Regions from separate parts of the Marivibrio sp. genome, predicted to be linked through region 2. Evidence: predicted binding sites of a transcription regulator. Region 2 holds the regulator's gene; each other region holds the start of a gene.
The links. The regulator PhoB, encoded in region 2, activates phosphate uptake and scavenging genes when phosphate is short. The targets are predictions, from matches to a motif close to TNTCATAAAACTGTCA.
Positions count from the first base shown of each region.

Region 1: RIB45_RS14480 (RNA degradosome polyphosphate kinase) is a predicted target of PhoB. The motif match lies at 818-833, and genes of this name have one in related genera.
Region 3: RIB45_RS14490 (CYTH and CHAD domain-containing protein) is a predicted target of PhoB. The motif match lies at 9,487-9,502, and genes of this name have one in related genera.

Region 1 covers NZ_JAVJQE010000013.1:542,201-552,666, reverse strand. Annotated here, with positions in the region: gene RIB45_RS14490 (CYTH and CHAD domain-containing protein) at 1-243, shown strand, start outside; gene RIB45_RS14485 (SixA phosphatase family protein) at 218-748, opposite strand; gene RIB45_RS14480 (RNA degradosome polyphosphate kinase) at 1,057-3,255, shown strand; gene RIB45_RS14475 (Ppx/GppA phosphatase family protein) at 3,302-4,840, shown strand; gene RIB45_RS14470 (LysR family transcriptional regulator) at 4,939-5,835, shown strand; gene wrbA (NAD(P)H:quinone oxidoreductase) at 5,932-6,579, shown strand; gene RIB45_RS14460 (EamA family transporter) at 6,739-7,662, shown strand; gene RIB45_RS14455 (pyridoxal-phosphate-dependent aminotransferase family protein) at 7,701-8,909, shown strand; gene RIB45_RS14450 (23S rRNA (adenine(2030)-N(6))-methyltransferase RlmJ) at 8,915-9,760, opposite strand; gene RIB45_RS14445 (ABC transporter transmembrane domain-containing protein) at 9,772-10,466, opposite strand, start outside.
Region 2 covers NZ_JAVJQE010000007.1:127,921-138,386, forward strand. Annotated here, with positions in the region: gene glnT (type III glutamate--ammonia ligase) at 1-818, opposite strand, end outside; gene RIB45_RS05745 (FMN-binding glutamate synthase family protein) at 934-2,253, opposite strand; gene RIB45_RS05750 (protein glxC) at 2,253-2,957, opposite strand; gene RIB45_RS05755 (class II glutamine amidotransferase) at 2,954-3,862, opposite strand; gene RIB45_RS05760 (helix-turn-helix domain-containing protein) at 3,944-4,558, opposite strand; gene recQ (DNA helicase RecQ) at 4,823-6,673, shown strand; gene RIB45_RS05770 (dimethylarginine dimethylaminohydrolase family protein) at 6,712-7,584, shown strand; gene RIB45_RS05775 (Zn-dependent hydrolase) at 7,699-8,946, shown strand; gene phoB (phosphate regulon transcriptional regulator PhoB) at 8,969-9,670, opposite strand; gene phoU (phosphate signaling complex protein PhoU) at 9,667-10,425, opposite strand.
Region 3 covers NZ_JAVJQE010000013.1:553,069-563,534, reverse strand. Annotated here, with positions in the region: gene RIB45_RS14540 (Rne/Rng family ribonuclease) at 1-817, shown strand, start outside; gene RIB45_RS14535 (YHS domain-containing (seleno)protein) at 1,038-1,520, opposite strand; gene RIB45_RS14530 (ABC-F family ATP-binding cassette domain-containing protein) at 1,664-3,616, opposite strand; gene ndk (nucleoside-diphosphate kinase) at 3,870-4,292, shown strand; gene RIB45_RS14520 (hypothetical protein) at 4,415-4,558, opposite strand; gene purN (phosphoribosylglycinamide formyltransferase) at 4,681-5,367, opposite strand; gene purM (phosphoribosylformylglycinamidine cyclo-ligase) at 5,378-6,472, opposite strand; gene RIB45_RS14505 (DUF2066 domain-containing protein) at 6,579-7,754, shown strand; gene RIB45_RS14500 (HdaA/DnaA family protein) at 7,751-8,443, shown strand; gene RIB45_RS14495 (SDR family oxidoreductase) at 8,509-9,288, shown strand; gene RIB45_RS14490 (CYTH and CHAD domain-containing protein) at 9,531-10,466, shown strand, end outside.

The DNA of each region.
Region 1 (10,466 bases), on a different contig from region 2:
CTGGGCGGCCTGAATGACGCGGCCGTTGCGCACGGCCTCTTGCAGGAGCTCGCCGGCGCAGATGATCCGCGTGAGGGGCTCGACGCGGAGGCGGTCGACCGGATCGAGGGATTTCAGGCCGCGCGGGTCGAAGCGGGCCTCGCCAAGCTGGCGGCCTGTTGGGAGACGTTCCAAGCGGCGCCGGCCTTCTGGCGCGACGACGCGCGCGAAGGCGGCGTCAGGTCAGCTCTTTCGGCCGAATGAAATGGGTGAGCAGGCCGGACTGCGCCGTCAGCCCCGTCCATCCCTGATCCGCATCGAAGGTCAGGACGGCGAGCGCGGCGGTCGGGAACTTCTCCGCCAACGCGGCGCGGTCGGCCTCCACGCCGCGGCCCGTCAGATGCAGCGCGAGGTCCTGCATCGCCGGGTTATGCCCGATCAGCAGCACGCGCGCGGGCGCCGGCGTCTCGCGGTCGAGGGCCGCGAGCTGCGCCAGCAGATCGCCTTCGTCGTCGGCCTCGTAGACGCCGCGCGTCAGGCGCGCCTCCGCGTCGCCGCCCAGATGCGGCAGCACGAGGGCCAGCGTCTCGCGGGTGCGTTGGGCGCTGGAGCACAGAATGAAGTCAGGCTCGAACCCGGCGCCGGCCATGAACGCCCCGATCTTGGGCGCGGCCTTTTCACCGCGCGGGGCCAGCGGCCGTTCGAAGTCGCTCAAACCCGTGTCGGTCCAACTGGATTTGGCGTGGCGGAGCAGGAAGAGCGTGAGCATGGGCGGCGCGTCTCGCGTCGAAAATCGAGGGCGGGGGCGGACCCCGGCGGGGAAGGCGTGTTAGACTGTGTGCATCAAGCTGTCACACATCGGCTTTACCTAAAGGCCCGTCAACCTTAAGCATAGCCGGATCGGGAGACGAAATCGTGACGTCCAGCGACAGCCCCATCGACGCCGCCGACGGCGCCGCCCAGAGCGCCGGGGTCTCCGCCGACCCGGAGGAGAAGGCCGTGCGCGCCGCCCATCGGCCGCCGCCCGCCGGCGCGGCGGACGGGCCGGTTCCGGCTCCCGGCGAGGTCGTCGAGCAGATCGAAGAGGCCGGACGCACGGTCAAGTCCGTTCAGGAGTTCGGCCCCAAGCGGTTCATCAACCGGGAGCTCAGCTGGCTCGCCTTCAACACGCGCGTGTTGGAGGAGGCGATGAACGCCCAGCATCCGCTGCTGGAACGCCTGCGTTTCCTGTCGATTTCGGCGAGCAATCTCGACGAGTTCTATATGGTCCGCGCCGCCGGTCTGAAGGGGCAGGTCGCCGCCGGCATCTCCACCCCCAGCCAGGACGGCCTGACCCCGGCCCAGCAACTGGCCGCCATCGCCGAAGAGGCCGGGCGGGTGATGAACCAGCAGCAGGAGATCTGGCGCGTCCTGACCAAGGAACTGGCCAAGAAGGGCGTTCAGATCCTGGAGGCCGACGACCTGACGAGCCGGGAGCGCACATGGCTCGACGGCTGGTTCCTTGAACAGATCTTCCCGGCGCTGACGCCGCTCGCGGTGGATCCGGCGCACCCGTTCCCGTTCATCCCGAACAAGGGGCTGGTGCTGGCGCTGGAGCTGTTGCGACCCGACGACGAAAAGCACATGAACGGCTTGTTGCCGATCCCGAGCAATCTGGATCGGTTCGTGCGCCTGCCCGGTCAGAAGATCCGCTTCATTTCGTTGGAAAAGGTGATCGGCCTCTACCTCGATCGGCTGTTTCCCGGCTTCGAGGTGGTGGGCAAGGGCATGTTCCGGGTGATCCGAGACAGCGACGTCGAGATCGACGAAGAGGCCGAGGATCTGGTCCGCACCTTCGAAAGCATGCTGCGCCGGCGCCGGCGCGGGCACGTCATCCGGCTGAAGATCGAAGCGGCGATGCCGGAGGATCTGCGCGACTTTGTGGTCGATCAGCTGGACGCCGACGCGGAGGACGTCTTCGCGTTGGACGGCATCCTCGGCCTGTCGGACGCCAGTCAGCTGATCGTCGACGAACGGCGTGACCTGCTGTTCGAGCCCTTCAACGCCCGCTTTCCGGAGCGCATCCGCGACTATGGCGGCGACTGCTTCGCGGCGATCCGGGCGAAGGACATCATCGTCCACCACCCTTATGAGAGTTTCGACGTGGTCGTCCAGTTCCTGCGCCAGGCGGCGCAGGACCCGGCGGTCATCGCGATCAAGCAAACCCTCTACCGCACCAGCAAGGACAGCCCGATCATCGCGGCGCTGAGCGAAGCGGCGGAGAACGGCAAATCCGTCACCGCGCTGGTCGAGCTGAAGGCGCGCTTCGACGAGGCGGCGAACATCCGCTGGGCGCGCGATCTGGAGCGCGCGGGCGTGCAGGTGGTCTACGGCTTCGTCGACCTGAAAACCCACGCCAAGGTCTCGATGGTGGTGCGGCGCGAGGGCTCGGGCCTGCGCACCTACGTCCATTACGGCACCGGCAACTATCACCCGATCACCGCCAAGATCTACACCGACCTCAGCTATTTCACCTGCGATCCGGCGCTGGGGCGCGACGCAGCGCGCACCTTCAACTACATGACCGGCTACGCCACGCCGGAGGAGATGGAGCGGCTGTCGCTCGCGCCGCTCACCTTGCGCAAGCGTCTGCTCGACGGCATCAAGGCCGAGATCGAGCACGCCAAGGCCGGCCGACCCGCGCAGATCTGGGTTAAGGTCAACAACGTGGTCGACGGCGACCTGATCGACGCGCTGTACGAAGCGGGCCGCGCCGGCGTGCAGATCGATCTGGTGGTGCGCGGCATCTGCTGCCTGCGCGCCGGGATCGAGGGGTTGAGCGAGAACATTCGGGTCAAGAGCGTCGTCGGCCGGTTCCTGGAGCACAGCCGCATCGTCTGCTTCGGGCGCGGTCACGGTCTGCCCTCGCTGGATGCGGAGGTCTTCATCTCCTCGGCCGATTGGATGCCGCGGAACCTCGACCGGCGGGTCGAGTCGTTGGTGCCGATCCAAAACCAGACCGTGAAGCGCCAGATCCTGGAGCAGGTGATGTACGCCAACCTCAATGACGAGGCGCAAACCTGGGATCTGGAGCCGACCGGCGAATACGAACGCCACGAGCCCGTCGGCAAGGGCTTCAACTGCCACGTCTTCTTCATGACCAATCCCAGCCTGTCCGGCCGCGGCAAGGCCATCCGCCGGGCGCGCAAGGCGAGCAAGGCCGTCGGCGCCAAGAAGGGGGCGGCCAAGGCCGCCGCCGGGCGCAAGCGCAAAGCCCCGGCGGCGAAGTCCGGCTGATCGCCTCGCCGTCCCGTCCCGTCTAAAGCGAGCAGTTTGCCCTACGATGAGCATCACCGCCCCATCGGCCAGCGATTCCCGAGACCGTCTCAAGGCGCCCAAGGCGCCGCCGTCCGCGGTGGTCGATATCGGGTCGAACTCGATCCGGCTCGTGGTCTATGAAAGCTCCGATCGGGCGCCCCTGCCGGTCTTCAACGAAAAGCTGCTCTGCGGGCTCGGCCGCGATCTGGACGCCACCGGCCGGCTGGACGGGCAAGGGGTCGAGCGCGCGCTGGAGGCGCTGCCGCGCTTCATGGACGTGGTTCGCGCGATGGGCGTGGGCAGGGTCGATCTGCTGGCGACCGCAGCGGTGCGTGAGGCGGCCAACGGCCAGGACTTCGTCGATCGGGCGCGCACGATCTGCGGGCACGACGTGGAGGTGCTCTCGGGCGAGGAGGAGGCGCGGCTTTCCGGTCTCGGCGTCCTCTCCGGAACGCCGGAGGCGGACGGCGTGATGGGCGATCTGGGCGGCGGCAGCGTGGAGCTGGTCGAACTCGGCGGGGGCGCGGGCGGGGGCGGCGAGACGGGCGCGCAGGCGACGCTGCCCCTCGGCCCGCTCAGGCTCGACGCCAAGCTCGTCGCCAAGCCCGCCAAGGCGAAGGAGCTGATCGACAAGCGCTTGCGCGACGTCTCCTGGCTCCCCAAGGCTAAGGGCAAGACCTTCTACGTCGTCGGCGGAGCCTGGCGCAGCTTCGCGCGCCTGCATATGGAGCAGGAGCGCTATCCGCTGCACATCATCCACCACTACCGCATCCGCGCGGAAGAGGCGGCGGAGTTTTCCGACTTCATCGCCAAGCTCTCGCCCGGCACGCTGCAGAAGATCCCCGGCGTCAGCAAGCGACGGATCGAGACCCTGCCCTACGCATCGATGCTGCTCAACCGCGTGATCGCGGCGATGCAGCCCAAGGACGTCGTGTTCTCCGCCCACGGCCTGCGCGAGGGCTGCCTGTTCGAGCGTCTCTCGCCGGCCGAACGCGCGCAGGATCCGCTGCTGACCGCCTGCCGGCACATCGTCCATCACGAACGCGCGCTGGTCGTCGGCGGCGAGGATCTTTTCTCCTGGATCGCCGCCCTGTTCGAGGACGAGAGCGCGGAACAGCGCCGACTGCGGCACGCCGCCTGCCTGCTCTCCGATCTGGCGCGGTGGGAGCACCCGGACTATCGCGCGGAACATGCGCTGATGCGCGTCATGCGCCTGCCGGTCGTCGGTCTCGACCATCCGGGCCGGGCCTTCATCGCGGTGGCCGTCGCCGCGCGGCACAGTCAGCCGGACGGCGACAGCCCGCAGATGGAGACCGTGCGCGCCCTGCTGCCGGGCGAGGAGATCGAGCGGGCGCGGGCCATCGGCCTCGCGATGCGTCTCGCCTACACGCTCTCGGGCGGGATCACGCGCCAGCTCAGCCGCTTCGAGCTCGCCCGCGCGGACGGCCTGATCCGCCTTCACGTTCCGGCCGACCAGCGCCACATGGCCGGCGAAGTCGTCGAGCGCCGCCTCGCCACGCTCGCCAAGGCGCTGGGCGCGGAGTCGGAGGTGGTGCGGGGGTGAGGCCGGGCGGGCGGGGCCGTATGCGTCCCGCCCCTTCAACATCACCTCCAATCTATCGCGACATTTCCTTGGGGGCGGGATCGTGCTTTGAATCGATCATGGACAAGCTGTCGGTCATGAACGCTTTCTGCCGCATCGTCGAACGCGGCAGCTTTGCGCGGGCCGCCGACGATCTCGGCGTCTCGCCGGCTTTGTTGAGCCGAGAGGTGAAGCTTCTTGAGGAAAGCCTAGGGGCGAGCCTACTCTCCCGCAGCACACGCAGCATGGCGCTCACCGAAAGCGGTCGGGTCTTCTACGACGAGGCGCTTCGGATCGTGTCCGCGGTCGGTCAGGTGGAGGACCGTATCCGCAAAGGCGCCGGCGAGGTCGGCGGGCATCTGAAGATCAACGCGCCGAGTTCCTTCGGACAGACGGCTATCGCTCCCTTGCTGCCCGGCTTCCTGCGCGCGCATCCCAAACTGCGGCTGACCCTGTCGCTCGACGACAGGGTCGTCGATATGATCGAAGGGGGTTTCGATCTCTCCATCCGCATCCGACCGACGATGCCGGATTCGACGCTGATCGCGCGGAAGATCGGAATCGTTCGACAGCGCATCTTCGCATCGCCCGACTATGCAGCCCGGAACGGGACGCCGGAAAGGCCTGAAGCGCTTGCTAGCCATCCGATCATCGGCTTTCTCCTCGCCGACCATCTAACGCAGTGGTCGCTTATCGGCCCGGGAGGCGTTATCGACATGACGCTGGATCCGGCGGTGCGCGTTGGAAACAGTCTCGTGCTTCGCGACCTCCTCGTCGCGGGGGAGGGGATCGGGACCTTGCCCGACTTTATTTCCAGGGCCGAAGAGGCGAAGGGGACGTTGGTTCGCGTCTTGCCCGATTACGAGCTTCCGGCGCCGTCGATCTTCGCGGTGACGGGCTCGCGTGTCGGACTGGAAGCGCGGGCGTCCGCTTTTATCGATCATCTCCGGGACGGCTTGCAGCGCGGTCATTCGTGAGCCCGCGTAAAGAGTGATCTCAGAGCGCGTCGGTTAATCCGGCGCGCGCCATGACCCATCCTGCCGACGGTTCAATCACAACCCGGCGAGGATCTCATGACCCGCATTCTTGTTCTCTACTATTCGAGCTACGGCCATGTTCGCGCGTTGGCGCAAGCGGAGGCCGAAGGGGCTCGCAGCGTGACCGGCGTCGCTGTCGATCTGCGCCGCGTCCCGGAAACGGTCCCGGCGGCTGTCCGCGAGCGGGCGGGTTACGCGCCCGACGATACGCCGGAGGCGTCGCCGACGGATCTCGCAGACTATGACGGATTTCTCTTCGGCACGCCCACGCGTTTCGGAATGATGGCCGCCCAGATGAAACAGTTCATCGACGAGGCCGGCGGGCTGTGGGCGCGCAATGCGTTGGTCGGCAAGGTCGCCGGGGTCTTTGCGTCCACCGGCTCCCAACATGGCGGCCATGAGGCGACGCTGCTCTCCACCCAGATTCCGCTCCAGCATTTCGGCATGCTCATAGTCGGCCTGCCCTACAGCTTCGCCGGCCAGACCGCCTCGCAGGGCGTCGTAGGCGGCGCGCCCTATGGCGCGGGGACGATTGCGGGCGCGGACGGGTCCTTGCGGCCGACCGAGACAGATATCGCCGGCGCCCGTTTTCAAGGCGCCCTCGTCGCCGGCTTGGCCGCGCGCCTGACCGCAGGAAACCGTTTCTTCCGACAGAGTGAAGAGGCGCTCTCATGCGCCTCCTGAATCGGCTCGCGGCCTTGCTCCAGGCGACAATGCGTCGTCGTGAGCTGATGCGTCCCGTTCCGCCCTGTCTGAGGCGCGACCTCGGTCTGGCGCCCCCGCCCGATATCCGTCGCACGCCCGCAGCGCTCCGGTGGTGAGCGCGCTTCCGGAGATCCGACCATGACCCGACCCGCCGATCTTCTGATCACGGCGCTGGCCCCCGCCGTTTGGGGCAGCACCTATCTGGTAACAACCGAATTCCTGCCCGAGGGGTATCCGATCACTCTGGCCGTCCTGCGCGCGTTGCCGGCCGGTCTTCTGCTCCTCGCCATAACCCGTCGTTTCCCGCCGCGCGCTTGGATAGGGCGCGTCTTTCTGCTGGGCGTGCTGAACTTCGCTGCGTTCTGGACGCTTCTCTTCGTCGCGGCGCAGCGTCTGCCGGGCGGCGTGGCCGCGACGGTGATCTCGCTTCAGGCGTTGCTGGCGATCGGCATGGCGTGGGGATGGCTCGGGACGCCGGTACGGCCCGTTTCTGTCGTCGCCGCGTTGGCGGGCGTCGGCGGCGTGGGCCTCTTACTGTTGGGACCCGGCGCTGCGCTCGATCCGCTAGGGCTTGCAGCGGCTTTGGGGGCGGCCGCGGCGATGGCCGCGGGCACGGTGCTCAGCCGAAAATGGCGCCCCCCGGTCTCGGCGCTGAGCTTCACCGCGTGGCAGCTCACCGCCGGCGGCCTTGCGCTGCTCCCGCTCGCCTTCTTCGCCGAACCCAAACCGCCGGCGCTCGATATGGTCCATTTGGGCGGTCTTCTATGGCTTGGGCTAGTCGGTGCGGCTGCGACCTATTGGATCTGGTTCAGAGGGGTCGAGCGGATCGAACCGGCGGCGGTTTCTATGTTGGGGATGATGAGTCCGGTGACGGCGGTGGCCCTCGGATGGATCTGGCTTGGCCAATCCATGACGCCGATCCAAGGGGTGGGCGCCGCGGTCGCACTTGGCGCTGTGTGGGTTAGCCAGGCGGCGTATCAGACGCCGAGGCGGTTGGCGTCCTCGGAACCTCCGCCTCCGCGCTCTTGCCGATTGACCCCCCGGCGGTGGGGCGTAAGTTGAGCCTGTCCGCGCGTTGTCATTCGAAGAAGGAAGCGGTCATGACCACCGTCAGACGGGGGCGGGATTTCCTGATGGTTCCGGGGCCGACGCCGGTGCCGGAGCGCATCCTGAACGCGATGCACCGCCAGCCGGTCGATTTCTCCGGCCCCGATTTCGTCGCCCTGTGCGATCGGCTGTTCGAGGAGGTGAAGCAGGTCTTCGAGACCGAGCACGCAGTCTTCCTCTACACCGCCAACGGCCACGGCGCGTGGGAGGCGGCGCTGGCCAACACGCTCTCTCCGGGCGATGCGGTGCTGATCCCGGAGGTGGGGCAGTTCTCGGAAGGCTGGCGCGACATGGCGCAGGCGCTGGGAGTCGAGGCTCGCACCATCCCCAATGACTGGCGGCGCCCGATCGACCCGAACAGGGTCGAGGAGGCGCTGCGCGCCGACGCCGACGGCGCGATCAAGGCGGTGCTGATGGTCCACACCGACACCGCCGCCTCCGTCACCAGCGACGTCGCGGCCGTGCGCCGGGCGATCGACGCGTCCGGCCGCGATCCTCTGTTCATGGTCGATACGATCGCCTCACTGGGGACGACCGAGTATCGCATGGACGCCTGGGGCGTCGACGTGACCGTCGCCGCCTCGCAGAAGGGGCTGATGCTGCCGCCGGGCCTCGCCATGGTGGCGGCGAACGAGAAGGCGAAGCGCGTCGGGCTGCAGGCCAAGACGCCGCGGCGCTACTGGGATTGGATCGAGCGCGAGAAGGGCCAGCACTATCAGCGCTTCTGCGGCACTGCGCCGGAATTGATGATCTTCGGCCTGGACGAGGCGCTGGCCATGCTGCGCGAGGAGACGCTGGCCGGCGCGGTTCAGCGCCACGGCCGCCTCGCCCGCGCGGTGCGCGCGGCGGTCGAGGCGTGGAGCGCGGGCGGCGTCCTGTCCTTCAACGCGCTGGAGCCGGCGAGCCGCGCCGACAGCGTCACCACCGTGCTGGTCCCCGAAGGCTTCGACCCCGAAAGCGTCCGGCGCCTGGCGCGCGAGAGTTTCGGGGTCTCGATTTCCGGCGGGCTGGGGCGCTTCCAGGGCAAGGCGTTTCGCATCGGCCATATGGGCGACATCAACGAGCCGATGGTCCTGGGCGGCCTCGCCGCGCTGGAGACGGCGATGCGCCGCCTCGGCGTCTCGATCGGCTCCGGCGCGCTCGACGCGGCGATCGAAAGCCTGGCGCAGGACCCGTTGGAGAGCGTCCGCGCGGCGGAGTAGGCTCCTTACGCGGGCGCGGCCAGCCAGCGTACGCGCGCATCCGCCCCGTCGCCGGCGGCGAGCGTCGCCGCCAGCCAGGGCAGACCCGCTTCGATCGTCTCCACCAGACCATAGGGCGGGTTGAGCAGCGTGAGGCCGCAGGCCGTCAGCGGGCCGTCGGCCGTCGGCGCGGCGACCGCGAGCTCGATCTGCGCCAGCCCGCCCTTGGGCCGCGGCAGGGCCGCCAGATAGGCGTCGACCGCCGCGCGGTCCTTGATCGGATGCCACAGCGCGAAGACGCCGTTCGCGAAATGCTTGACCCCCAGCGCCGCGGCGCGGCCCAGGCGCTCGAACTCGTCGCGCCGCTCGAACGGCGGGTCGATCAGGACGAGACCGCGGCGCTCCGTCGGCGGCAGCATCGAGGGCACGGCCGCGTAGCCGTCGCCCAGATGGTGTTTGGCGTTGGGGAAGGGGGCCAGCGTCTCGGCCAGCGTCGCGCCTTCGCCCGCCTCCAGATCGCAGGCGATCAGCCGGTCTTCGGGGCGCAGGCGCGCGGCGATCAGATAGGGGGAGCCGGGATACCAGCGCAAGGCCGGCTCGCCCTCGTTCAACGCGCGGACGGCGTCCAGATAGGGCTGCAGGCTTTCGGGCGCGTCCGCCGCCGCGGTGAGCAGGCGCCCGATCCCGCCGTCGGCCTCGCCGGTGCGGCCCGACGGCTCGCGCGCCAGATCGTAGAAGCCGGCCCCGGCGTGCGTGTCGAGCGCGAAGAAGGGTTTCGCCTTCGCCGTCAGCCGCTCGAGGGTGGCGAGCAGCGCCCAATGCTTGAGCGCATCGGCGAAGTTGCCGGCGTGATAGGCGTGGCGGTAGTTCATGGCGCGAGGCTTTAGCCCGCGCCGCGCGCGCCGTCCACCGCGCCGTCATCCACCGCGCGGCGCAGGATGTCGTACTGCACCCGGCTCTGGCTCAGTTGGCGGTAGAAGTTGAGGAGTTCGCGCGCCGGATCGGCAACCTTCTCGAGGCCTGAGAGGAAGGCGACCAGCACGCCGACCTCGGTCTCGCCCTGGATCACGAACCAGCCGCCGACGAACAGCACGGAGAGCCGCCCCAACTCGCCCATCAGATTGTTGAAGGCCTTGAAGCCGAACTTGTAGAGAAAGATGCACAGCCGCGCCTTCATGACGTCCAGCGTCAGGATCTCGGGCCGGTCGGCGTGGCGGGCGCGCAGGCCGCCCGGGGCCATTCCGTCCTCCGCGGCGTCCGTCCCGGCCGTGACGTCGCCCAGCCGGCGCATCAGGGTCGTCTTGCGCTGGACGTGGCGGTTGATGCAGCGCTGCACCATCGGGGCCAGCGCCGCGGCCGGGATGTAGACGGCGAGCGAGGCGGCCGCCGTGCGCCAGTCGATGTAGAGCATGTAGCCGAGGACGGAGAGCATGATGCCCGCCTGCATCAGCGGCTGAGAGATCGCGTCGCCGGCGAAGGCGCCGACCTTTTCGGCCTCCGCGGCGATCAGCGAGACGGCGGAGCCTTCGTGCCCGGTCTTGTCCTCCTTTTTCGTGACGGGCGCGCTGCGGTGTTCGA
Region 2 (10,466 bases):
AGCACGCCCGCCAGGAAGTGATAGGCCATCGGGCTCAGGCCCAACTCGTCCTTCTTGTCGTCGAACAGGTTCTTCTTACCGGTCTTGTCCCAGACCGAGACGTGGCAGTGGCAGCCGTTGCCGGTCAGATGGCTGAAAGGCTTCGGCATGAAGGTCGCGCGCAGGCCGTGGCTCTCGGCGATCGACTTCACCATGAACTTGAAGAAGGCGTGACGGTCGGCCGTGACCAGCGCGTCGGCGTAGTCCCAGTTCATCTCGAACTGGCCGTTCGCGTCCTCATGATCGTTCTGATACGGACCCCAGCCGAGGGAGATCATCGCGTCGCAGATCTCGGAGATCACCTCATAGCGGCGCATCACGGCCGACTGGTCGTAGCAGGGTTTGGGGTCGGTGTCCCGCGGATCGGAGACGTCCGAGCCGTCTTCGGCGATCAGATGATACTCCGCCTCGACGCCGGACTTCATGACGTAGCCCTGCGTCGCCGCCGCCTCGATCTGGCGCTTCAGGACCCAGCGCGGCGCCTGCTCGACCGGCGCGCCCGCCATGTAGAGGTCGCTCGCAACCCAGGCGACCTCGGGCTTCCAGGGCAGTTGGATGACGCTCGCCGGGTCGGGCACGGCGAACATGTCCGGGTCGGCCGGCGTCATCACGAGATGCGTCGCGAAGCCGGCGAAACCGGCCCCGTCCTTCGCCATCCCGTCGATCGCCTGCGCGGGGACCAGCTTGGAGCGTTGGACGCCCTTCAGGTCGGTGAAGTTGATCAGGAAATATTTGACGCCGTTCTTCTTCGCGAACGCGCCCAGCTCGCCAGCAGCCATGATGCTCCCCCTTGTTCTCGCTCGTCGGCAGTCCTCAATCGCACCGCCCCGCCGTCCTGTTCTTCGTCATCACGCCCGGCTTGTTCGCGCCGGTTCGCGTCAGCCTATCACGGGATTACAGTCTCCCGGGGATCCAGTCGGTGCCGGCCAGCGGCACCTTCGCCATCGCCGCGGCCTCGATGGTGAGCGCCTGCAGATCCTCCGGCTCCAGATTGTGCAGATGGCTCTTGCCGCACGCGCGCGCCAGCGTCTGCGCCTCAAGGGTCAGCACGCGCAGATAGTTGGCGAGCCGCTGACCGGCCTTTTCCGGATCGAGGCGCTCGGCCAGTTCCGGATCCTGCGTGGTGATGCCCGCCGGGTCGCGCCCCGCCTGCCAATCCTCATAGAAGCCGGGGGCGGTCCCCAGCTTCTCGTATTCCTCGGCGAGGTCCGGGCGGTTGTCGCCGAGCGCGATCAAGGCCGCCGTCCCGATCGAGACGGCGTCCGCCCCCAGCGCGATCGCCTTGGCCACGTCCGCGCCGGACCGGATCCCGCCCGAGACGATCAACTGAACCCCGGTGCGGTGCAGGTTCAACTCCTGCAGCGCCTCGGCCGCCAGGCGCACCGCCGGCAGGGTCGGGATGCCGACATGTTCGATGAAACACTCCTGGGTGGCGCCGGTGCCGCCCTGCATGCCGTCGACCACGATCACGTCCGCGCCCGCCTTCACCGCCAGCATGGTGTCGTAATAGGTGCGCGTCGCGCCGACCTTGACGTAGATCGGAACCTTCCAGCCGGTGATCTCGCGCAGCTCGCGAATCTTGATCTCCAGATCGTCCGGGCCGGTCCAGTCGGGATGACGGCAGGCGCTGCGCTGGTCGATGTCCTTCGGCAGGGTGCGCATCTCGGCGACCCGGTCGCTGATCTTGTGGCCCAACAGCATGCCGCCGCCGCCGGGCTTCGCGCCCTGACCGATCACGACCTCGATCGCGTCGGCCTGGCGCAGATCGTCCGGGTTCATGCCGTAGCGGCTGGGGAGATACTGATAGACCAGCTTGGTCGAGTGGCCGCGCTCCTCCTGCGTCATGCCGCCGTCTCCCGTGGTGGTCGACGTGCCGACGGCCGACGCGCCGCGCCCCAGCGCCTCCTTCGCCTGGGCGGAGAGGGAGCCGAAGCTCATCCCCGCGATCGTCACCGGGATGTCGATCTTGAGCGGCTGTTCGGCGTGGCGCGTCCCCAGCGTCACGTCGGTCCCGCAAGCCTCGCGATAGCCTTCCAGCGGATAGCGCGAGACGCTGGCGCCAAGGAAGACCAGATCGTCGAAATGCGGGACCTTCCGCTTCGCCCCGAAGCCGCGGATCTTGTAGATGCCTTCGCGCGCGGCGCGCTGGATGTCGTGGATCGTCGCGCGGTCGAACAGCGCGCTTTCGCGAAGGCGGCTCGTGTCCATGCTCATTAATAGGCGCCCAGATTGTCGATCTTGAAATTGTAGAGTTTGCGCGCCGAGCCGTAGCGCCGGAAGTCGGAGACCGGACGGTCCAGGCCGGCGCGCTTCAGAAGCTCGGCCAGTTCGGCCTTGTGTTCGTCGCGCATCTCCTTCTCGACGCAGTCGGCGCCAAGCCCGTGGGCCGTCCCGCGCAGATAGATCCGCGCCTCGTAAATCGAATCGCCCAGCCCGTCGTCCGCGTCGCCGCAGATGACGAGCCGCCCCGCCTGCGCCATGAAGGCGGAGTTATGGCCGACCGAGCCGCCGACGACGATGTCGACGCCCTTCATCGAAATCCCGCAGCGGCTCGACGCGTCGCCCTCGATCACCACCAGCCCGCCATGGCCGGTGGCGGCGGCCGATTGGCTGGCGTTTCCCGTGACTCGCACGGACCCGGACATGATGTTTTCCGCCAGACCGACGCCCGCATTGCCGCGCACCATGACGTCGGCCGCCTGGTTCATGCCCGCGCAGTAGTAGCCGACATGGCCGTCGATCTCGACCGTCATCGGGTGCTTGAGACCGGCCGCGACGGCGTGCGCGCCGCCCGGATCAGCCAGTTGGAAGCGCCGCCCCTCGACCGGCCCCTCGCGGCCCTGCAGGCGGGCGTTGACGGCGCGCACCGCTTCGCCGTGCTTAAGGTCCAGCGACTCGCTTTCGGCGACCTCGCTCATGCGCTCCCCCAGGTGTAGACGGTCGCGGGCTTGGGCTCCCAGACGCTCGCGTTCTCGACGCCGGGCAGGCGGCTGATCGAGCGGTACTCGCTCGCCATTGCGACCCACTCGTCGGTTTCGGCCAGGACCGCCGGCTTGCAGGCGATCGGATCGCGCAGCACGGCGAAGCCGTTCTTGGCGCCGACGGCGAAGGTGTAGAACCCGTCCAGATCCTTGAGCGCCGCTTTAAGCGCCTCCTCCAAATCCAGGCCCTGTCGCAGACGATGCGTCAGATAGCCGGCCGCCACCTCGCTGTCGTTTTCGGTCTGGAAGACGAGGCCGCCCTCGCGCGCCAGCCAGCGCTTCAGCCCGTTGTGGTTGGACAGCGAGCCGTTGTGGACCAGGCACAGATCGTCGCCGGTGTTGAAGGGGTGCGCGCCTTCCGTCGTCACCGCGCTTTCCGTCGCCATGCGGGTGTGGCCGATCATGTGGGTGCCGGTCATCTGCGGCGCGCTGAACCGGGTCAGCACGTCTCTGGGCAGGCCGATCTCCTTGTAGATTTCGAGCGAGGCGCCGGCGCTCATGATGCGCACGGCCGGGCGATCCTCAATCAGCCAGTCGCGCATGGCGGCCGCGCTCGTCGGGCCGTCGAGGACGGCGTGACTGGCGTTCGCGCTCGCCTGGATGTCGACGCCGAGCGCGTCGCCCATCGCGGCGGCGAGCTCGCGCCAATCCTCCTGCGGATCGGCGCTGTAGAGCGTCACCTTTCCGAAGGCGCCGGCGTCGGGCTTGTCGCTGCGATAGACCGCGAAGCCGGCGCTGTCCGGTCCGCGATCGGTCATCTCTTCCAACATCGGCGAAAACAGCGCGCCCAGTTCAGCCCGCCGATCGGGGGTCTTCAGGTACAATCCGACGATTCCGCACATGCCTGGCCGGCGCTCCTTCAGCCTCTGGATCCGCAACGGGGCGTATTCCTGTCATGAAATAACTTTTAATTCAAGGAATAATCAGCCCGCATCGTCCGCGCGGTAGGAAATGATGGAAAGATAGATCGCGGGCAGCCTCACCAGCTCCTTAGGCCCGTGCACCGAGACCGCGTCGAAGAACAGCGAATCCCCCGGCTTCAGGGTGAAGGTCTGGTCGCCGTGGCGGTAGATCAGCTCGCCTTCCAGCATGTGGATGAACTCCACCCCGTCGTGGCGGAACTGGTCGTAGGCCTCCGACTCCTCAGTCAGCGTGATAAGGTAGGGCTCGACCCCCACTTCGCCGCGCACGCCGGAGCCGAGCAGCTGGTAGAGGTGGCCGGCGCGCGTGCCGCGGCGATCGATCTGCAGACCCTGTCCGGCCGGCACGTAGGAGACGTCCCGGCTCAATTCGAACGGCGTGAAGAAGCTGGAGATCGGCACCGAGAGGGCGGCCGACAGCGCAGAGAGCGTGGAGAGCGAGGGGCTCGCCTGGCCGTTCTCGATCTTTGAGAGCATGCCCTGGCTCAAGCCGGCGGCGCTCGCCAGCTCGGCCATCGTCATGTCCTGACGCTTGCGGCAGCGCCGGATCTCCTGGCCGACATATTCCTCCAGCGGTCGCGGCGCGTCCTCGGAGCCTGATGGGTCGTCAGTGCTCATGGGATGCGAGCATACCGAACCTGCCGGATGGAGCGAGAGGTTTTCTTGAGGCCTCGGCCTTTCCCCTCATAATACCGACGGGAACGAGCCGCCGCCGGTTGGCCCGGCTCAAGGCCGGGCCGACGGCTTACGCCGCCGCCCCCGCAAAAGCGTCATCCCGGCCGCAGCGCAGCGGAGAGCCGGGAGACCCGGAGTCTGAGCGAGGCGCCGGTGCTGGGACAACCCCTCTCGCCCTGCCGCCGCGAGTCGGCTAAAGGGAGCGGCATGTCGATCGAGAGCTTTTCCGACCATCATCCCGACGTCGCGCTTGAAGCCGCCGACCGGGACCGATTGCTGAGCGGCCTTAAGGAGGTTTTCGGCTACGAGCGCTTACGCCCGGGGCAGGATACGGCGCTGGCCCACATCATGGCCGGGCGCAATCTTCTGGCGGTCATGCCGACGGGCGCCGGCAAGTCGATCTGCTATCAGCTGCCGGCCGTCGTCGGCGGGGGGCTGACGGTCGTCGTCTCGCCGCTGATCGCGTTGATGCGCGACCAGGTCGCGGCGCTGCGCGCCGCCGGGGTCGAGGCGGGCAGCCTCAACAGCTCGACCGACGGGCAAGAGCGCGAGCGCATCCTGGCCGCCTTGAAGGCGGGGAGCCTGCGCCTGCTCTATCTCTCGCCGGAGCGCCTCGCCTCCGGCGACGCGGTGCGGCTGTTGGAGCGCGCGGACGTCAAGCTGCTGGCGATCGACGAGGCGCATTGCGTCAGCCAATGGGGCCACGACTTCCGCCCGGAATACACGCGGCTGGGCGAGGTGCGCCGGCGCCTGGGCGAGCCGCTTACGATCGCGCTCACCGCGACGGCCGACCGCGCGACTCGCGACGATATCGCCCGTCAGCTGTTCGACGAGCCGCCCGCCGTCCTAGTCAACGGCTTCGACCGGCCGAACCTGCGCCTCGCCATGCGGCCGAAATCGACGCCGCGCCGGCAAATCCAGGATTTCCTGGCGCTGCATCGCGGGGAGAGCGGCATCGTCTACTGCAACTCCCGCCGCCAGACGGAGGAGCTGTCGGTCGATCTGGCGGCCGACGGCGTCGACGCCCACGCCTACCACGCGGGCATGGAAAAAGAGGCGCGCGAGCGGGTGCAGGATCTGTTCCTGGCGCGCGACGGGGTCGTGATCTTCGCCACCGTCGCCTTCGGCATGGGGATCGACAAGCCGGACGTGCGCTTCGTGGCCCACGCCGGCCTGCCGAAAAGCGTCGAGGCCTATTACCAGGAAATCGGGCGCGCCGGGCGCGACGGGCTGCCGGCCGATACGCTCACCCTCTACGGCGTCGACGACATCCGCCTGCGCCGGCGCCAGATCGATGAGAGCGAAGCCCCGGAGGAGCGCAAGCGCGTCGACCGTCAGCGCCTGAACGCGCTGGTCGCGCTGTGCGAGGCGCCGCGCTGCCGGCGCCAGACGCTGCTCGCCTATTTCGGCGAGACGGAGACGGAGCCGTGCGGCAATTGCGACCTGTGCCTAGACGGGGTCGAGACCGTCGACGGCACGGTCGATGCGCAGAAGGCGCTCTCCGCCATCCTGCGCACCGGTCAGCGCTTCGGGATGGAGCATCTGATCAGCCTGCTGCGCGGCGAGCAGACCGATAAGATCGCCCGCTTCGGCCATGACAAGCTGCCGACCTTCGGCGTCGGCGCCGATCGCACCAAGAACCAATGGCGCGGCATCTTCCGCCAGCTCTACGCGCTGGGGATCGCGAACTTCGATCCGGCCGACACCGGCGCCTGGACCGTCGGTCCGCACGGCCGCGCGGCCCTGAAGGGGGAGGAGGCGGTGCGCCTGCGCCTGGAGCCGGAGCGCGCGATGCGCAATCGCCGACGCGACCGCCAGCCGGCGGCGCTGCCCGACGACGTCGATCAGGAGCTTCTCGGCCGGCTGAAGGAGCGCCGCCTGACGCTGGCGCGCGAGGAGGGGGTGCCGGCCTATGTCGTCTTCCCCGACCGCACCCTGATCGAGATCGCCGCGGCGCGACCCGGCAGCCTGGAGGATTTCCGGCGGCTTCACGGCGTGGGCGCGCGCAAGTTGGAGCGCTACGGCGAGGCCTTTCTAGAGGTGGTGCGCGGGGGCTAAGGTCTTCGCCGGATGTCGGGTCACAGGAGGAAACGGGCATGACCGCGCCGCGATGGGCGATCGACAGCGAGACCGGCCGGCTGCGCGAGGTGCTGCTGTGCCGGCCGGATCATTACAGCTGGCAGGCGACCAACGCCGTCGCCGTGAAGACGCTGAGCGACAAGACCGCCGCGCCCGACCGCGCCGCCTTCGACGCGCAGTATGACGGCATGGTGCAGGCCCTTGAGGCGGCGGACGTGACCTGCCGTTACCTGGCGGCGCCCGAGCCGCAGCTGCCCTATCAGGTCTACACCCGCGATTCGAGCCAGATCACCCCCTGGGGTCCGGTGATAACCCAGCTCTATCGCCCGCAGCGGCGCGGCGAATACGCCGGCGTCATCCGCTTCTATGACGAGACCTGCGGCGGCCCTTGGCGCTATTCGACGGCCGGCACGCTGGAGGGCGGCGACATCCACATCATCCGGCCCGGCCTGTTGCTCGTGGGCTATTCCGGCGAGCGCACGGACGAAGCCGGCGCACGCCAATTCGCCCAATGGTTCGAAACCGAGGGCTGGGAGGTGCGCCTTGAACCCTTCCCGGAGCATTTCCTGCATATGGACGTGATCTTCTCGATGGTGGCGCGCGACCTCGCGCTCGCCTGCCTTGAGGTGATGGACGACGATCTGATCCGCTGGCTGCAGGACCGCCAGATCCGTCTGATCCCGGTCAGCTACAAGGACGCGATGCAGCTTTCCTGCAACGTGCTGGCTCTGGGCGACGAGCGGGTGCTGTCGGCAAGCCATTCGAGCGCCGTCAACGCGGCGCTGCGCGCGGAGGGGCTCACCGTGATCGAAACCCCGCTCGACCTCTTCACCCGCGGCGGCGGCGGGGTTCATTGCATGACGATGCCGCTGGCGCGGGATCCGGTGTAGCGGCTCGCGCATCCCGCCCTCCCGCTTGAAGAGCGGAGGGTCGGGGAGAGAGAGAAAGAAAACCTCTCGGCGCGGGAGCGTCGAGGCGATTTGAGCGGACGTAAGGGCGCGACCATGACCCTCCCCAACCTCTCCATCGACGTCGATCGCTTCTGGGCGACGATCGAGGCCTCGGCCGCCATCGGGCCGGGGCGCAAAGGCGGGCTCAGGCGCTTGGCGTTGGACGCGGCCGACGCCGAGATGCGCCGGCTCTTCACCGGGTGGTGCGAGGAGGCCGGCTATGCGGTCACGACCGACCGGCTGGGCGACCTTTTCGCGCGGCGCCCGGGCCGGGACGAGAGCCTGGCGCCGGTGCTGATCGGCAGCCACCTGGACACGCAGGCCGCGGGCGGGCGCTATGACGGGATCGTCGGCGTGCTGGCCGGGCTGGAGGTCATGCGCTCCCTCGACGACCTCAAGATCGAGACCGAGCGGCCGATCGAAGTGGTGAACTGGACCAACGAGGAGGGCGCGCGCTTCACGCCGCCGATGATGGCGAGCCAGGTCTTCGCCGGCCGCCAGACGCTGGAGTGGGCCCTGGCCCGCACCGACGACGCCGGCGTCACGGTGGCCGACGCGCTGGCCGAGCATGGGCTCGCCGGCGAGGCGCCGGTCGGCGGCCGGGCGATCGACAGCTATTTCGAACTGCATATCGAACAGGGGCCCGACCTGGAGGCCGCCGGCGTCCCCCTGGGGATCGTCACCGGCGGCTATGTCGCGCGCGGCATGCGCATCGGGATCGACGGCGACAACGCCCATTCCGGCCCCACGCCGATGCACCGGCGCAAAAACGCGCTGGTCGGCGCCGCGCAAGCCGCCGTCGCGGTCGACGAGATCGGCTGGCGATACGCCCATCTGGACGGCAAGACCACGATCGCCCGGCTTGAGGCCTGGCCGAACAAGCCTGGGATCCTGTCCAGCGAGGCGACCCTCTTCGTCGACTTCCGCAGCCCGGACGCCGCCACCACGCAGTCAATGGAGGCGGAGATCCGCGCCGCCTTGCCCGAAGCGGCGCGGCGCAGCAACTGCACCGTCACAATCGTTGAGGATTGGACTTTCGGCGGCCCGGCCTTCGACCCCGACCTGATGGATCTCTGCCGCCGGACGGCGGAAAGGCTGGGCGTCGCGACGCTGGATCTGATGAGCCAGGCGGGCCACGACGCCTACCACCTCTCCCATCTCTGCCCCAGCGTGTTGCTGTTCACGCCCTGCGTCGACGGGATCAGCCATAACGAGGCGGAGGCGACGACGGCCGCAGATCAGGCCCCGGGGGTGACGGTTCTGTTGAACGCCGTCGCCGAGCGCGCGGGCGTCGGCCCCTGAAGGGCGCGGCGGCGCGGCGCCTCTATCCCGCCGGCGGCTCCAGCGCGTAGCCGGCGGAGCGCACAGTGCGGATCAGGTCCGCGCCGCCCTCATCGTTCAGCGCCTTGCGCAGGCGGCGGATATGGACGTCCACCGTGCGCAGCTCGACATAGACGTCGCGGCCCCACACGGCGTCGAGCAGCTGTTCGCGGCTGAAGACCCGGCCCGGATGCTCCATGAAATGGCGCAGCAGGCGGTATTCGGTCGGCCCCAGCTTCACCTCGCGCTCGCCGCGGCGAACCCGGTGGCCGGCGAGGTCCATGCGGATGTCGGCCACGGTCAGCGATTCCTCGGAAAGCGCCGGGCGGGCGCGGCGCAACAGCGCATGGACCCGCGCCGTCAGCTCGGCCGGCGAGAAGGGTTTGGGCACATAGTCGTCGGCGCCGGCGTCGAGACCGCGCACGGTGTCCGCCTCCTCGCCGCGCGCGGTCAACATGATGATCGGCAGCTGCTTGGTGCCGGGCCGCCTGCGCAGCTGGCGGCAGACCTCAATGCCCGAGAGCTGCGGCAGCATCCAGTCGAGCAGCACCAGATCGGGCGGGTTCTCCTCGACCGCGACGAGGGCCTCCTCGCCGTCTGAAACCGCGTCCACCTCGAAGCCTTCATGCTCCAGATTGTAGCGCAGCAGGGTCACGACCGCCGTTTCGTCCTCGACGATCAGGATCCGGGGCTTCAAGCCGCTCATCGGCCGGGGTCCTCCTCCGCATCCTCGCCGAGATCGTCGTCGTCCGGATCCATCACCGTGTAGTTCGAGGCGTCGGCCTTGGGACGGCGATCGGCGAGCATCTCGCCCTCGACCTGGAAGTGAATGATCTCCGCGATGTTGGTCGCGTGGTCGCCGATCCGCTCCAGGTTTTTGGCGATGAACAAAAGGTGGGTGCAGGGCGTGATGTGCCGCGGATCCTCCATCATGTAGGTCAGCAGCTCGCGGAACAGGCTGGTGTAGAGGCTGTCGACCTCCTCGTCGGATTCCCAGACCTCAACCGCCTTCTCGACGTCGCCCTGCAGGAAGGCGTCCATCACGTCCTTCAACATCGCCTGCACCAGCGCGCCCATGCGTGCGACGCCGCGGGTCAAGGGCGTGACCGGCATCTGGCTCAAGGCGGTCGCGCGCTTGGCCATGTTCTTGGCGTAATCGCCGACCCGCTCCACCTCGGACGAACAGCGCAGGGTCGCCAGGATGAAGCGCAGGTCGTTCGCCACCGGCTGGCGCAGCGCCAGCATGCGCATCACCAGCGCGTCGATCTCGCGCTCGATCGCGTCGATCTGCTTGTCCTGGTCCTTGACCTTGGCCGCAAGCTTTTCGTCGCGCCGCTCCACAGCCTGCAGCGCGGCCTGAAGCTGGGTTTCGGCCAACGCGCCCATCTGGGTGATCTGCTTGGTCAGCCGCTGGAATTCCTCATCATAGGCGGCGACGATATGCGTGCCCTGCTCCGACATCGGTGATCTCTTTCCCGTTTGCGGACGACCCGCGCCCCCGC
Region 3 (10,466 bases), on a different contig from region 2:
CGACGACCAAGCCGCCGAAGCCGAAGAGGCTGTGGAGGACCGTCGCGACGCCGCTGAAGGCGAGGATGACAGCGAAAGCGATCGCAGCAAGCGTCGGCGCAAGCGCGGCCGGCGCGGCGGGCGCCGCCGCAACCGTCGCCCGGAAGACGGCGACCAGGACCAGCAGGCCTCTGACGACGCGGACGGCGACGGCTCTGAAAGCGCCGCCGACACCGCGGAAGAGGCGGCGGCCGAGCCCGGGCGAGACGAGGCGGAGAAGCCGAAGCGCCCGCGCGCCCGCCGCTCGCGGCGCAAGGCGCCGGAGGGCGAGGCCTCGGAGGCCGGCGACGGCGGCGAACGCGACCCCGAGGGCGAAAGCGCTCCCCAGGAGGTAGCGAAGGAAGCCGCCGCCGAAGCCGCGCCGAAGCCGAGACGCCGACGCGCCTCCAAGAAGCGGGAAGAGCCGGCGGAGGAAAACGCCGAAGCGGCGTCCGGTACGGGCGACGAGGGCGCGGACCCGGACGCCGAAGCGGCGCCCGAATCGGCGCCCGATGCGGCCCCCGACGCGGCGGAGAAGCCGGCCAAGAAAGCCCGCGCGAAGCGGCCGGGCCGTAAGCGTAAAACCGACGCGCCGGCCAAGCCCGAGCCGGCGGCGCCGGCGCCTGACGAGTCTGTAAATGAGCCGGCGGCCGATGCTGGGGCTCAGTCCGGCGACCAGCCGACGCCTGAGTCGGAGTCGCAGGCTGATCCGCTGGAGCAGTACGTCGTCACCGACGGCAGCGAGAAGAAGGGCGAGAAGCCCAAGCGAAAGGGCTGGTGGAATCGAATGCTCGGCTGAGGCCCGGATCGGCCGTCACAAGGAAGAAGGGGAAGCCGCCTGGCTTCCCCTTTTTCGTCGCCGCCTTCGCCTGTTCGCCTTCGCCTGGCCGCCTTTCCGCGTGCGAGGCCGGCCGGGGAGATCCCGGCAATGCCGACGATCCGGCCGGTTTGAGGGCTAAACGTCGTCACACCGGGCTTGTCCCGGGGAAAGGCCCGACCGCGCCGTCGGCGCCGCGGCCTCAAAGCTCTGACTTGATCTTCGGCCAATTAGCGTTCGCGGCCTCGATGAAGCCGGAGATGTCCGTCTCCCAGCGCTTTTGGATCTCGCGGTTGTAGTTGAGGTAGAGCGAGCCGTCGACGATCTTCCAGGCCTCGGGATCGATGCTGGCTGTGTAACCCTGGCTCACCGCCCAGGCGCAATAGCCGCCGTAGGCGGGCGCGTATTTCTCCGGATCCGCCTTGAACATCTCAAGATGGTCGGCGCTGGCGAAGCGCCACTCCGCGCCGTTCCAGTCGAAGGCGTGCGCCGAGGAGCCCTCAACCGGGGCGCCTTGCGTGAAGTAGGCGACGGGATCGTAGCCGTCGATCGCGACGCCGCCCAGCAGCGTCTGGTTGACCTGGTCGGCGGCGGCTGGGGCGGGCGTGAGCGTCCCGCTCGCGACCAATGCGGCCGCGGCGGGAAGCATCGCCAGAAGGGTGCGGCGGGAAAGGGGGGCAGTCATGGGCGTTCGCGCTCCTGTCGGTTGCGGCGCGCTCGACCTTTCCGCCGATGCGCGCGCTCGCTTCGCCATATTTGCCGACGGGGCGCGTCTGACAAGCGCGAGGCCGCATCGCTCACGCACTTGTCATCGTCGGTGAGGCTCGCCTACGCGTCGGCCTCGTCGGCCTGCGCGGCCTCCAACGCTTCATGCGCGGCGAGCCAAGCCTCCTCGGTCTTTTCGATCGCGCGGGCGAGGTCGCTCGAGAGTTTTGTGAGGTCGCTCAATCGAGCGGCCGGTCCGTCATAGGTGGCCGGATCGGCCAATTGCCCGTCGACGCGCGCCTTTTCAGCGTTCAGGCGGTCGAGCTTCGTCTCCAATTCCTTCGTCGCCTTGCGCAGCGGGGCCAGCTTTTCGCGCGCCTGCGCGCGGGCGCGGCGGTCGGCTTTCGGCGCCGCCGGCGCGGCGGGCGGCGGGGCGACGGGCTCGTCCGCCGGCGCGACGGCTTCCGCAGCGGCGGCCTTCGCCTCCGCCTTCTCTTCGGCGCGGGCGGCGCGGCGCTCTCGCTCAAGCATCGTGCGGTAATCGGCGACGTCGCCGTCGAACGGCTTCACGTCGCCGCCGCGCACCAACCAAAGTCGATCAGCCGTGGCGTCGACCAAATAAGGATCATGGGTGACGATCACGACCGCCCCCTCGTAGGCCGCCAGCGCCTGGATCAAGGCTTGCCGGCTGTCGATATCGAGATGGTTCGTCGGCTCGTCCAGCAGCAGCAGGTGCGGATGCTTGCGGCAGATCAGCGCCAGCGCGAGGCGCGCTTTCTCGCCCCCGGAGAGTTTGGCGATCTTGGTGTCGGCCATCGCTTGGGGGAAGCCGAAGCGGCCCAGATGCGCGCGCAGCTTGGTCTCGGCGGCCATAGGCTCCAGCGCTTGGATCTGCTCCAGAGCTGAGAGCCGCGGGTGGAGCTCCTCCATCGAATTCTGCGCGAAATAGCCGACCTCCAACTTGGAAGGCTTGCGCATCTTGCCGTCCAACGGCTTCAGCTTGCCGGCGAACAGTTTGAGCAACGTCGTCTTGCCGTTGCCGTTCGCGCCGAGGAGCGCGATCCGGTCGTCCATGTCGATGCGAAGGCTGAGCCGCCGCAGCACCGGCTTCGTCGGATCGTAGCCCACGCTCGCTTCCTCCAGCGCCACGATGGGCGGCGGCAGGATCTCCGGCGTCGGCAGGTCGAAGCTGACGGTCGGATCCTCGGCCGCGATGGCGATCGGCTCCATCCGCTCCAGCATCTTCAGGCGCGATTGCGCCTGTCGCGCCTTGGACGCCTTGTAGCGGAACCGGTCGACGAAGCTCATGATATGGCGGCGCTGAGCCTCCTGCTTCGCCTGCAAGGCTTTTTGGTGGGCCTGGCGTTCACGTCTGAGCGCTTCGAAATCGTCGTAGCCGCCGGTGTAGAGCGTCAGCTTGCCGTCGAAGAGGTGCAGGATTTCCGTCGGAATCCGGTTCAGCAGACCGCGGTCGTGACTAACCAGGATCAGGGTGCGCGGATAGCTCTGCAAGTAGCTCTCCAGCCACAGCGCGCTTTCCAAATCGAGATGGTTGGTCGGCTCGTCCAGCAGCAGGATGTCGGGCTCGGCGAACAGCGCGCCGGCCAACGCGACGCGCATGCGCCAGCCGCCGGAGAACTCGCGTACCGGGCGGGCCTGCGCCGCTTCGTTGAAGCCGAGGCCCGAAAGAATGCGCGCGGCGCGCGCCTCCGCCCGGTGCGCGCCCAGATCTGCGAGGCGCGCGTGCAGTTCGCCGATCCGATCAGGGTCGGTCGCCGTTTCGGCCTCGGCGGTCAACGCGGCCAGCCGCCGGTCGGCCGCCAGAACGTGGGCCAGCGGCGGACGATCGTCCGCCGGCGCCTCCTGCGCCACCGCGCCGACGCTTTCTCGCGCGCCGTAGGTCACCTCGCCGCCGTCGGCGGCGATATCGCCCAGGATCAGACGCAACAGGGTCGTCTTGCCCGTGCCGTTGCGCCCGACGAGGCCGATGCGGTGGCCGTCGGGGATCTGGGCGCTGGCGCCGTCCAGCAGCACGCGGCCGCCGACGCGCAGCGTGATGTCGCGCAGGATCAGCATGCGCCGGGGGATAGCAGGTTGCGCCGCCTTTGCAAGCGTCCGCGAAACCGGGCCGCGGCGCAGGGTCGCTCAAGCGCGCGCTCGGGCGAGGGCGATGCTGCGTTGCAACGCTTGCCCCGCTCGGACGCTGCGTCTATAAGGCGCGCGGCTTGCGGGGCGGGCCTGATCGGCCGGCCCCGCGTTCCCGGAATTCCACCAGAGCCGACGCGCCTTCACGGGACGTCCGCCGCGAGACACTGAGGACCGAGACGAAATGGCTGTCGAACGCACCCTGTCGATCATCAAGCCTGACGCGACCCGCCGGAACCTGACCGGCAAAATCAACGCGATGTTCGAAGAGGCGGGCCTGCGCATCGTGGCGCAGAAGCGCCTTTGGCTGACGAAAGAGCAGGCGGAGACCTTCTACGCCGTGCACAAGGAGCGCGCCTTCTTTAACGATTTGGTCGCTTTCATGACTTCGGGTCCCGTCGTGGTCCAGGTGCTGGAGGGCGAAGGCGCCGTCGCGAAGAACCGTGAAGTCATGGGCGCGACGAACCCGGCCAACGCCGACGAGGGCACGGTGCGCAAGCTGTTCGGCGAATCCGTCGAGGCGAACTCGGCGCACGGCTCCGATTCGCCGGAAAACGCGGCGATCGAAATCGCCTACTTCTTCGCCGGCGTCGAAATCGTCGGCTGACGCCGACGCGCACAAGTCGGCGTGCTGAACGAGAAAACGCCGCCTCGGGCTCCCGAGGCGGCGTTTTTCGTATCCGCAATCTGCGATCTGCGATCTGCGCTCGCCGGGCGGCGGGCGGCCGATCAGACCAGCCAGGCCGCCAGGATGATCAGCACCAGGCACGACCCCACAACGCCGGTTACGATCAGCTTCTTCATCCGCGCATAGGTCTGCAGATTTTCGCGCGGCGCGCGGGTGAACTCCAACTCGTCATGTGCCATGGCCATCGTCCCTTTCATCCTTCCCCCGAAGGTGTTGCGCGCGCGTCGGTTTTCTCCAACGCCTTGGTTCGGCGCGGCCGATTTTACCCATGCCGCGGCGGCGCTCAAGCAAACTCGGTCGTTCGACGTCAGCTCGCGCGGCCGTGAGGGTCGGCGGCGTCGACGCTCTCCCAGCCCAGGCGGAGAGGCCCGGGCGCGCCGTCGATCCGGACATGGTCGTCGACGACCTTCAGTCGCCCGTCGCCCAGAAGTTTCAGCGCCAACGGATAGATCGCATGCTCGCGGGTCAACACGCGCGCGGCCAGGCTGTCGACGTCGTCGCCGGGCTCGACCGGGACTTCCGCCTGCACGACAAGCGGGCCGTCGTCGAGCGCCGGGCGCACGAAATGCACCGTGCAGCCGTGTGTCGCGACCCCGTCGGCGAGCGCGCGGGCGTGGGTGTGCAGCCCTTTATAAGCGGGCAGCAGCGAGGGGTGAATGTTCAGCATCCGGTCGCGCCAGGCCTCCACGAAGCCTTCCGTCAGGACCCGCAGGAAGCCGGCGAGGCAGATCACCTCCACGTCATGCCCGCGCAGCAGTCGATCCAGATCCGCCTCGAACTCCTCGCGCTTGGCGTACGGGCGGTGGTCGAGAACCGCCGTCTCCACGCCGGCGCGCCGCGCTCGCGTCAGGCCGAACGCGTCCTCGTTGTTGGAGACGACGAGGGCGATTTCGGCCGGAAAGCTCGCATCGGCGCACGCGTCCAGCAGCGCCTGAAGATTCGTGCCGCCGCCGGACAGGAGCACGCCGACCCTGAGCTTGCGAGCCTGCGCCATGTCGTGCGGGTCAGCCGTCGATCCCGGCGATCGAGACCGCCGGGCCGTCTTCGCGCGCGACCAATTCGCCGATCCTTACGGGCGACTCGCCCGCTTCGACCAGGGCGGCGCTGACGGCCGCCTCACGCTCCGGCGCGACGGCCAAGACCATGCCGACGCCGCAGTTGAAGGTGCGGTGCATCTCGTGCGCGTCGACGCGACCGACTTCGGCGAGCCATTGAAAGACCGGCGGTTCGTTCCAACTCCGCTCGAGCCGACAGGACAGCGTCGCCCCGGTTACTCGCGGCAGGTTCTCGTAAAACCCGCCGCCGGTGATATGGCACAGCGAATGGACCCCGCCGGCGCGGATCGCGGCGAGGCAGCTTTGAATGTAAAGCCGCGTCGGCGTCAGCAAGGCGGCGCCCAGGCTCGTCTCCGGTTGGAACGGGGCCGAGTCGTCGAGCGCGAGACCGCTGCGCTCTACGATCCGGCGGATCAAGCTGTAGCCGTTGGAGTGCGGGCCGGAGGAGGGCAGGCCGATCAGCACGTCGCCTTCGGCCGTCTTCGAGCCGTCGAGCAACTGGTCCCGCTCCACCGCACCGACGGCGAAGCCGGCCAAATCGTAATGACCGTCGGCGTACATGCCCGGCATCTCGGCGGTCTCGCCGCCGATCAGCGCGCAGCCGGCCTCCTTGCAGCCGCCGGCGATGCCCTCGACCACTGCGGCGGCCGTATCGACGGCCAGGCGGCCGGTTGCGAAATAGTCCAGGAAGAACAGCGGCTCGGCGCCTTGGACGACCAGATCGTTGACGCACATGGCGACCAGGTCGATCCCGACCGTATCATGCTTGTCCGCCTCGATCGCGAGCTTCAGCTTGGTGCCGACTCCGTCGGTCCCCGCAACCAGGATCGGATCCTGATAGCCCGCCGCCTTCGGATCGAACAGCGCGCCGAATCCCCCGAGCGCGCCGTCCGCGCCGGCGCGCCGCGTCATCCTGGCGAATGGCTTGATCCGGTCGACCAGCGCATTGCCGGCGTCGATGTCGACGCCCGCGTCGGCGTAGGTCAGGCGCCCGGCGCCGGCGTCGTTGGGCTTGTTCGAAGCGGATCGGTCGTTAGGGTCCACTCTGGCGTCCTCGCCGGGCGGCGCGCTATAAATGGCGCGGGTCTGAAGGGGTGGGGACGTCCCGTCCCGAGTTCCGCGGACCATAGTGAATAGGGAGCGTTTTGCAATGCTGCTGGTAGGGCTGACGACGCATCGGCTATGGCGGACCTTCCGCAGGTGCGCGACGTGCGCCGCGCTGGCGCTGAGCGTCGTCGGCGCGTCGGCCGCCCTGGCGCAGGACGCCGGCGTCTACACCGTCGCCGGCGTCGAGGTCGACGCCACCGGCGAGAACGATGTGGCCGCGAAGGAGGCCGGCGTCGCCGAAGCCAAGCGCACCGCCTTCCGTCGGTTGTTCGAACGCTTGACGATCGAACGCGACGCAGATCGGCTCCCGCAGATCGAACCCGACCGGCTTGAAAGGCTGATCCGCGACGTGACGTTCGAGGAGGAGAAGTTCGGCGGCGGGCGCTATCTGGCCGAACTGACCGTGCGTTTTCAGGAGGACGCGGTGAGCCGTCTGATGCAGCGCGACGGGATCGCCTACGCGAAAACCCGCTCGCGCCCGTTGGTGGTGGCGCCGGTCTACGAGCCGTCGGGCGGCGCGCCGACGCTGTGGAGCGGGGCCAATCCCTGGCTTGACGCGTGGCTGGCCGAAGCGGCGCCGGGCGGCCTGGTTCCGGTGATCGCGCCGCTCGGCGACCTGGGCGATATCGGGGCGATCGACGCGCAGGGCGCGCTCGCCGGCGACTCTGAGGCCTTGGCGGCGTTGGCCGCGCGCTACGGCGCCGGCGGCGCGGTCGTCGCGCATGCGCGTGAGGGGGCGGGCGCCGGACTGTCGATTTCAATCGCCGTGTCGGCGCCGGGATGGCCCCCGGTCTCGACCGTAATCGGCGTCGACCCGCCGCCCGCCGAAAGCCTTGAGGCGCGCGCAAAAGAGGGCGAAGAGCCGCCCGACGTTGAGGAGGCGACGCGCGCTGATGCGGTCGCGCGCGTCGTCGACGTGCTGGAAGAGGCGTGGACCCGCGAGAATCTGCTGCGCTACGACCTGGGCGGCACCGTGCTTGCGATGACGGCGCCGATCGCCGGCCTTGACGATCTGGTCGCGGTCGAACGCGCGCTGGAGGGCGCGCCGCCCGTGCGCAGCGCGACCTTGATCCGCACCACGATCACCGAGGCGGCCTTCGACGTCGAGTATGTCGGGGACATCTATCAGCTGCAGACGGCCTTGTTGCAGCGCGGCCTGACCATCGCGCTGTCCGAGGACGCCGCCAGTTGGACCCTGCGCCGCACCGACGCGCAATGAGCGCGAAGCCCGCCAGACCCGAACAACTGCCCCTCGCTCTTCCGCACCGCCCTGCGCGCGGGCGCGAGGACTTTTTGGTTGCGCCCTGCAACGAGGCGGCGGTCGCCTGGATCGACCGATGGCCCGACTGGCCGGCCCCGGCGCTGACGCTTTACGGACCGGAAGGCTCCGGCAAGACGCACCTGCTGCACGTCTGGGCCGAGGCGGCGGGCGCGCCCGTCTGGTCGGCCGCCGATCTGCGGGTCGAGGGATTGGACGAACGCCTCGGCGCGCGGCGCTGGGTCGCCGTCGACGCAGCTGATGCGGCGGCGGAGCCGGACGCGCTGTTTCACCTGTTCAACATGTTGCGCGAGCGCTCTGGCGCGATGCTGGCGGGCGCGCGCGTCGCGCCGGCGCGCTGGACGATGGGGACGGCGGATCTGCGCTCGCGCCTGGCGGCGGCGCCGTCGGTCGCCCTCGGGACGCCGGACGACGCGCTGTTGGGCGCGGTGTTGATGAAGCTGTTCGCCGATCGTCAATTGCCCGTCGCGCCTGAGTTGATCGAGTATCTGAGCGCCCGCATGCCGCGGACGTTTGAGGCCGCGTTGTCGCTGGTCGACCGCTTGGACCGGATGGCGTTGGCCGAACGCAAGGGCCTCACGTTGCCGCTGGCGCGCCGCGCGTTGGAGAGCTTGGACGAGAGCGAATGAGCGGCGGATGAGCGGCCGCTTGCGCCGCATGGCATGGGAAAATCGGAACAGGAGGACGCGAGACAATGGATCTGGGACTGAACGGCCGCACGGCGATCGTCTGCGCGGCGTCGAAGGGTTTGGGGCGGGCCTGCGCCGAGGCGCTGGCGGCGGAAGGCGTCGATCTGGTGATCAACGCGCGCACCGCCGAGACGCTGGAGAAGACCGCCGAGGAGATCGCCGCCGCGCACGGCGTGAAGGTGACGCCCGTCGCCTGCGACGTGACCGCCGCCGAGGGCCGCGAGCAGGTGCTGGCCGCCTGTCCCGCACCGGATATTCTGATCAACAACGCCGGCGGTCCGCCGCCCGGCGACTTCCGCGATTGGGATCGGGAGGATTGGGTCAAGGCGGTCGACGCAAATATGCTGACCCCGATTCTCCTGATCAAAGCCGTCGTCGACGGCATGATGGAGCGTCGCTTCGGTCGGATCGTCAACATCACCTCGGCGGCGGTGAAGGCGCCGATCCCGATATTGGGTCTCTCGAACGGCGCGCGGGCGGGCCTGACCGGCTTCATCGCCGGGCTGAGCCGCGAGACGGTGCGCTGCAACGTCACCATCAACGGCCTGCTGCCCGGGCCGTTTGACACTGACCGGCTGAAAGGAACGCTCAAGGCGCGTGCGGAGAAGGAAGGCCGGTCGGTGGAGGACGTCCGCGCAGAGGTCAGCGCCACCAATCCGGCCGGCCGAGTAGGCGATCCGGCCGAGTTCGGTCAGGCCTGCGCTTGGCTGTGCGGCGCGCAGTCCGGCTTCATCACCGGTCAGAACATCCTGTTGGACGGCGGCGCGTTTCCGGGGACGCTTTAGGGCGACCGCCCCTGAATCTCGAAAAAGCCTGTCAGCCCGGTCGGCCGTCAGGTCGACCCGGGATATCCCGGGCCATGCACATGCGCCGAGATCCCGACTCTCCGTGTCGCTTCGGCTGGGATGACATGGTGCGGCCGGTCGCCCTCGAAGCTGGTCGCGGAAAGGTTTCAACCGCGTGAATTTTTCGTGACGCCGGCTTTTCCGTTTGATTGCAGGCGCGCGACCTTCCTATCAAAAGGGGTATGAGCGAGCAGGAAATTGAATTGAAGCTGGTGTTGGGCGCGCGCGCCGCCGCTAAATTGCGTCGCGATCCGCAGCTGCACCGGCTGAAGCGCGGGCGCGCGGCGAACCGGCGGTTGATTGCGGTGTATTTCGATACCGACGATCTGGCCCTGAAAGACGCCGGCGTGGCCCTACGCCTGCGCCAGGAGGGGCGCCGGCGCGTGCAGACCGTGAAAGCCCCGGCGGGGCCGGCGGGCGGAGTTCAGACGCGCGTCGAGGTGAACGCCCCGATCGCCGGCGACGCGCCGGATCTGGACCTGATCAGCGATGACGGCGTTCGCACGCGCGTGCGTAAGGCCTGCGCCGAGCGATCGCTGCGGCCGGTCTTCTCCACCGACGTCAAGCGCACGCTCTGGATGATCGAGTGGGGTGATAGCCTGATCGAACTCGCGCTCGACCACGGCGAGATCCGCAGCGACGGGGCGTCCGCGCCGGAGACGATCTGCGAGGCTGAGTTGGAGCTAAAAGGCGGCTCGCCCGCCGATCTCCTCGCCTTCGCCCATGATCTGCGCGAACGCGTCCGCTTCTCGGTCGGCGCGGCCAGCAAGGCCGCGCGCGGCTACGCGCTCTTTCTCGGCGCGCCGACCCCGCCCAAGAAGGCCGGCTCTCCCGACCTCGATCCGACGATGAGCGCGCGCCAGGCGTTGGCGACGATTCTGTCAGGCGGCGCGGCGCAGCTGCTGGCGAACGAGCCGGTGGTGCGCCGGGGCGAGGATTCGGAGGGCGTGCACCAGGCGCGCGTCGCAGTGCGCCGGACCCGCGCCGCGCTCAGCGCCTTCAAGCCGATCATCGAGGACGCGCACCGCAAGCCGCTCGCGAAGCGGCTGCGTTGGATGCAGGGGGCGCTCGGCCCGGCCCGCGACTGGGACGTCTTTCTGGAGGAGACGCTCGCCCCG